DNA from 2 places in the Roseinatronobacter sp. genome. Region 1 is predicted to be linked to the other one. Evidence: riboswitches for the same ligand, from Rfam matches in the RefSeq annotation. Region 1 holds a riboswitch; the other holds the start of a gene.
What was found. A riboswitch is a leader RNA that binds a small molecule or an ion and turns the genes downstream of it on or off. The one in region 1 is predicted to bind thiamine pyrophosphate.
Positions count from the first base shown of each region.

Region 2: another riboswitch for thiamine pyrophosphate. It lies ahead of ACTIE1_RS03440 (thiamine ABC transporter substrate-binding protein); the one in region 1 lies ahead of thiD (bifunctional hydroxymethylpyrimidine kinase/phosphomethylpyrimidine kinase).

Region 1 is NZ_JBHYFM010000015.1:6,183-9,399, reverse strand. Features, by position in the region: gene ACTIE1_RS11685 (response regulator transcription factor) at 1-206, shown strand, start outside; gene ACTIE1_RS11680 (ATP-binding protein) at 203-1,588, shown strand; TPP riboswitch at 1,699-1,802, shown strand; gene thiD (bifunctional hydroxymethylpyrimidine kinase/phosphomethylpyrimidine kinase) at 1,862-2,665, shown strand; gene ACTIE1_RS11670 (FAD-dependent oxidoreductase) at 2,658-3,217, shown strand, end outside.
Region 2 is NZ_JBHYFM010000002.1:88,719-91,935, reverse strand. Features, by position in the region: gene ACTIE1_RS03450 (hypothetical protein) at 1-258, shown strand, start outside; gene aroC (chorismate synthase) at 604-1,722, opposite strand; TPP riboswitch at 1,813-1,916, shown strand; gene ACTIE1_RS03440 (thiamine ABC transporter substrate-binding protein) at 1,961-2,938, shown strand; gene ACTIE1_RS03435 (thiamine/thiamine pyrophosphate ABC transporter permease ThiP) at 2,935-3,217, shown strand, end outside.

The DNA of each region.
Region 1 (3,217 bases):
CATTATTCGAGGCATTTGCCGACAATGCCGGCAGGGTGCTGTCAAAAGACCAGCTGGGTGAACGGATTTACGGGACCGGCGCAGATATAGAGGGCAACGCCGTGGAGCTTCTGGTCTCTCGGTTGCGGCGCAAGCTGGACGGGCACGGGGTCGGCATCCGCACGCTGCGCGGCCTTGGATACCTGATGCAGGTCGACAAAGCATGAGGCGCGGCCTTTCACTGAACCGCAAACCATTTGCAGGGTCCTTGCGGCTGCGCCTGTTTGTGCTGATTTTACTGCCGCTTGTTGCCGTGGCGGTCATGGCGGGAACAATCCGCTACTGGCAGGCACAAACAATGTCGCAGGCCCTGTATGACGACGCGCTGAAGATTGTCGCCCATGTCGTCGCCCGAGAGGTCATCATAACCCAGGGTGATGTCGTGTCCGATGCATTGCTGGATTCATTGGTTGGGGCCTTGGGCGATCCGATCTTTTACAATGTCTCGGCGGCGGATGGGCGAATTCTTGCAGGCTATACCGACACACCCGAAGGCATTATCCCTGCTGAACTGCGTGGCGGGGAACCACATTTCTTCGATTTCACCTATAACGGGCAGCCAGCGCGTGCAGTGGTCCTGCGCGAGTTTATCGCCGACCCGTTCTTTGATGGCTGGACAACGGTTCTGGTCTGGCAGTCGACGACCCAGCGCCGCGCACTTAGCCTGATTATCTTGCAACAGGCGCTTGGTATTCTGGCGCTGGTGCTTGTGACTGCGGCGGCAGCAGTCTGGATCGGAATCGCCCAAGGTTTGCGCCCGCTGACCGACCTGCGCGAAGCGGTGTCTTTGCGCAGCCCATCGGAGTTGAACCCCATCCGGCGCGTTGTTCCCAACGAGGTGCGCCCCCTGGTAGGGACAATGAATTCCCTGTTCGCGCGGCTTCAGGCGGAATTGCAGCGCCGCAATCCCGTTGCCGCCATCCGCGCGCAGGCTGAAGCCGCGCTGTCCAGCAAGGACGCGCAACAGCGTGATGCCCGAGTTACAGATCTGCATGCAGCAGCAAGCGAGTTGTCGCGCCTGAGCCAGCAGTTGCTTAGTCTGGAAATTGCAGAACATACTGCGGCAACAGGCCGGACCCCGCTTGATTTTCGCCAGCTTGTGGCCGAGCAGGCACGCAAATTTGCACCTGTGGCGCTGGCCGAAGGGGTCGAGGTCCATTTGCAAGCGCCGGCACAACCCATGGTCGTCACCGGAAACCCTGTCCTTCTGCGCGAGGTGATTGACAACCTGCTGGACAACGCGCTGCGCTACGGGGCCAGCCACGGCGAGGAAATCCGGCTGCGTCTGGAACCCGACGACCGCCAGCTTACCCTGACCATAGAGGATGACGGGCCGGGTATTCCCGTGACCGCGTCCGAGCATGTTTTCGAGCGCTTCGTCAGGTTGCCGCAGCACGGCGGAAATGAACGGGATCGTTCGGGCTGCGGGCTGGGGCTCGCGATCGTGCGCTCGATCGTTGTGGCGCATGGCGGGTCTGCCTATCTGGCGCATGGCACCAAAGGGTGCGGGATTGTCATCTCGCTGCCGTTGTCGGGTAACGCCGCGTGACGCCGTATCCGGCCTGTCCGTAGGGGCGCGATGTTGCCTGACCGGTGCAGGATGACATTGCGCATCTATCTGCACTTGCCGCTGGGGATGTTTTGAATTAGCTTCCCTGTCAACAACCGTTGGGGTGCCTTGCTTGCAAGGCTGAGAGGCGTCACGCCAACCCATCGAACCTGATCCGGATCATACCGGCGTAGGGAACGGTGCGCAAAAAGGGCCATGACAGGCCCGCATTCCGTCCTCTGACGTTGGTACCCACAACGAAAGGAGGCGCGCTTGACCCCCATAGCCTTGACCATAGCCGGATCGGATTCCGGTGGCGGTGCCGGTATTCAGGCGGATCTGAAGGCATTTTCCGCGCTGGGCGTGTATGGCGCATCGGTCATTACGGCACTGACCGCGCAGAACACGCGCGCGGTCAACATGGTGGAACCCGCAAGCCCTGCGATGATCGCCGCGCAAATGCAGGCGGTGTTTGATGATCTGGCAATTCGTGCGGTCAAACTGGGCATGCTGGGCGATGCCGCGGCAATCGCGACTGTGGCGGCAGGGCTGCGCGGGCAGGAAATGCCGGTGGTTCTGGACCCGGTGATGGTTGCAAAATCGGGCGACAGGCTGCTGCCCGCCGATGCGCTGGCGGCGTTGCGCAGTGAAGTGCTGCCGCGCGCTACGGTGCTGACGCCGAACCTGCCGGAAGCTGCGGATCTGCTGGGCACGGCCCCTGCGCGCAACGAGGCTGAAATGCTGGAACAGGGGCAGGCATTGCGCGCCTTGGGCGCGCAGGCCGTGCTGATGAAAGACGGGCACGGCGACGGGTCGGATTGTGTGGACCTGTTGATTGACGCGCAAGGTGTAACCCGCCTGTCCGCGCCGCGCCGCGCCACGAAAAACACCCATGGCACCGGCTGCACATTGTCAGCCGCGATTGCGGCAGGGCTGGCGCAGGGCATGGGGCTGGCAGCAGCCGTGACGCGGGCGCATGCCTATCTGCAAGGTGCCATCGCGCATGCGGACGGGCTGGGCGTGGGGTCCGGTCACGGGCCGGTGCATCATTTTCACGGGATATGGCCCAATGGCTGATGTGACCATCATCGGGGCTGGTGTCGCAGGGCTTTGGGCCGCATGGGCGCTGTGCAAGGCGGGCGCAAGCGTGCGCCTGATGGACCGCAGCGGCGCGCCGGGGCCGCACGGGTGTTCGTGGTGGGCAGGGGGCATGCTGGCCCCGTTTTGCGAAGGGGCGGTGGCAGAAGCCGCCGTTGTCGCACATGGCCAGCACGCTGCCGCCGCTTGGGCCGAGGTGACAAATGTCACCTATCGCGGGTCGCTGGTGGTCGCGCTGGACCGCGACAGGGGCGAGTTGGCACGCTTTGCGCGCCGCACAAACGGGCATGAATGGGTCAGGGACGGTCTGGCCGAGTTGGAGCCGGACCTGCCCGGCCCTTCGCAGGCGCTGTTTTTCAGCGCCGAGGCCCATCTGGACCCGCGCACGGCACTTGCCGATTTGCTGGCTGCGTTGCGCGCGCGCGGGGTGGATATTCAACAGGCAGCGGCCACGCCCGATGACGTAACCGGCCCTGTCATCGATGCGCGCGGCATGGCAAGCCCTGTGCGGGGGCTGCGCGGGGTGCGCGG
Region 2 (3,217 bases), on a different contig from region 1:
GATGCCATCAGCGCAGGGCAGGCCCCCGGATTGGCCAGTATTGACGCGCTGTTTCATGACGATATTCATGTGAACGACCTTGGCGCCTATGTCATGGCACTTGCGCATTACACAGTGATCTATGACCGCAGCCCGCTGGATGTGCCCTTGGGGCTGGGACGCACACCAACGCCTGACCCTGAACTGGCACGCTGGCTGCAACAATTCGTTGCGGATGTGGTGGCGCAGGCGCCGGAAGCAGGGGTGTCGATCAGGTAACGGGACGGGCGGCACTCAGGGCGCAACCTGTCCGGACGCTGACAGTGTCAGGTTCCCAAGGCACCGTTGGCGGCGGTTCGTGGCCTGAAGTTGCCCTTCGTACTTGGATAAGGCCCGCGCGATCGGCGGGCCGGGGTCTGTCGATCCTGCGTTGGTGAAGTTCACTTTATGCTGGCGGCGTACTCCCACCTCTCATGGCTTGGCGTATCGCTGGCCAAGTCGGCAGGCCGCGGGACGGCCCGCCGATGGCGCGGCGGCCTGCGGCCTTGGCTCCGCGCCTTGGAAAGTTCCCAATGTCCGTTTCAACCCCTAGAACCGCCGACTGACGGGGAAAGCGCGCAAGCGTTACTGCGCTGCCGGTCCGATCTGCCCCACTGGCCCAAGCCCCCCCGTCTGGGCGCGCTGCATCAGCAGGTGATCCAACAAGACGCAAGCCATCATCGCCTCGCCCACCGGAACGGCGCGAATACCCACACAAGGATCATGGCGGCCCTTCGTCACCACATCGGTGGGATCGCCCGCACGGGTGACGGACGCACGCGGGGTGTGGATGGATGATGTGGGCTTGACGGCGAAGCGCACGACAATCTGCTGCCCTGTTGAAATCCCGCCCAGAATTCCACCTGCCTTGTTGGAGCGGTAGCGCGGACCATCCGGTCCCATCTCGATTTCATCGGCGTTTTCCACGCCGGTCAGGGCCGCAGCGCCCATACCTGCACCAATTTCCACACCCTTGACCGCATTGATAGACATCATCGCGGCGGCCAGTTCCGTGTCCAGCTTCGCATAGATAGGGGCGCCCAGCCCCGCTGGTGCCCCTGATGCCACCACTTCGATCACCGCGCCTACGGAATTGCCGTCCTTGCGAATCTGGTCCAGCGCCTGCGCCCAGTCCTGTGCGGCTTGCGCATCGGGCACCCAGAACGGGTTGCGGGCCGCTTCCTCCGGATCGAAGCGCGCGCGGTCAATGCCGTGCGTCCCCATTTGCACCATATATCCCGCAATCGTCAAATCCGGCACCAGTGTTGCCAGAACCGCGCGCGCCACACCACCAGCGGCAACACGCGCAGCCGTTTCCCGCGCAGAGGACCGCCCGCCGCCGCGCGGGTCACGCAGGCCGTATTTCTGGAAATAGGTGATATCCGCATGGCCGGGGCGGAAGGTATCAAGGATATTGCCGTAATCCTTGGACCGCTGGTCGACATTGCGGATCATCAGTTGAATGGGCGTCCCGGTGGTGCGCCCTTCATAGACACCGGACAGGATTTCCACCTGGTCGGGTTCGCGCCGCTGGGTGGTGTGGCGGTTTTGGCCGGGTTTGCGTTTGTCCAGCCAGTGCTGCAACATGGACGCATCCAGCGCGACCCCCGGGGGGCAGCCATCGACAGTGGCGCCAAGCGCGGGACCGTGGCTTTCGCCCCATGTGGTGACACGGAACAGATGGCCGAATGTGTTAAAGCTCATGCGTGCACTCCTTTGACGTATTCACTTAGCGGTAAGGCGCGCAAGGCTCAAGCACCGCACTTGCCGCGACAGATGAAAGCCCCTAAGTGATAGGGCACCTCGGGGTGCCCGCGTGCGGGCTGAGATGCGATTGTTGCGGACCCGTTGAACCTGACCCGGTTAAGACCGGCGGAGGGAAGGTTGCGGGCAATATACCCGTTTCAATCCCCGCCATTGGTGAATGAAGGAGATTGAACAGATGACACGTTTTCATGTCGTGGCACTTGCAGCGCTGGCAATGGCAGGTCCTGCGCAGGCGGACACATTGACTGTGCTGGCACCAGATTACTTCGGGTCCAGCTGGGGGCCGGGGCCTGCCATCAAACAGGGGTTCGAGGCGCGCTGCGATTGCACGCTGGAATATCGAACAGGTGACGTTCTGCCCCGCCTGATGCTGGAAGGGCCGCGCTTGCAGGCCGATGTTGTTATCGGTTTGGGCACGGATGAACTGCTGCGTGCACGCCAGTCCGACCTGTTTGTGCAACATGGGCAGGATCTGGCCCCGTTGACCGTGCCGGTCGAATGGAATGACGACCGTTTTATCCCCTTCAACTGGTCCTACGCGGCCTTTGTCTATGATAAAACGCGGCTGGAAACCCCGCCTGCCAGCTTTGCGGAACTGATTGAACGGGATGATATTTCCCTGATCTGGCAGGACCCCCGTTCGTCCGGTGCGGGGCTGGCGCTGATGCTGTGGGTCGATCACCTGTATGGCGAGGACGCGCACAGGATCTGGCAGAACCTTGCGGCCAAGACGGTCACGGTCACTGCTGGCTGGTCCGAGGCTTATGGCATGTTCACCGATGGCGAGGCTGACATGGTGCTAAGTTACACCACATCGCCCGCCTATCATATTGCCGAAGAAGATGATGACACCAAAGCAGCCGCGATTTTTGACGAAGGGCATTATTTCATTGCCGAGGCGGCGGGCATTCTGGCAGGCGCGACACAGCCCGATCTGGCGCGGCAATTCATGGCCTACATCCTGTCGCAGGAATTCCAGTCCATGATTGCAACTGCCAACTGGTCCTATCCGTCGGCCCTGCCGCGCGAGGACTGGCCGCAGGTATTCCGCGACCTGCCCTTGCCCGAGACAGCGATATTCCTGACCGAGGATATGGCAGATGACCGCCGCACACCCGCACTGGCGCATTGGCTGGATGGCATGACGCGGTGATCCGTGATCCGGCCAGCGCCACGCGGCTGTTCACCCTGCTTGCGGGCGGGGGAGTTGCCGCGTGGCTGCTGGTCCTGAATTTCGGGGCCTTGGGTGCGGTTGCCATGCGCGCGGACGGTTTCAGTGCACTTCGCGGGGCGGACTGGGCGGCCGTGCGGTTCACACTGGTTCAGGCCGCCTTGTCGGCGCTGCTGTCGGTTGTGTTGGCCATACCTGTTGCGCGTGCGCTGGCGCGGCGGCACTTCAGGGGGCGCGGTCTGCTGATTACGCTGATGGGGG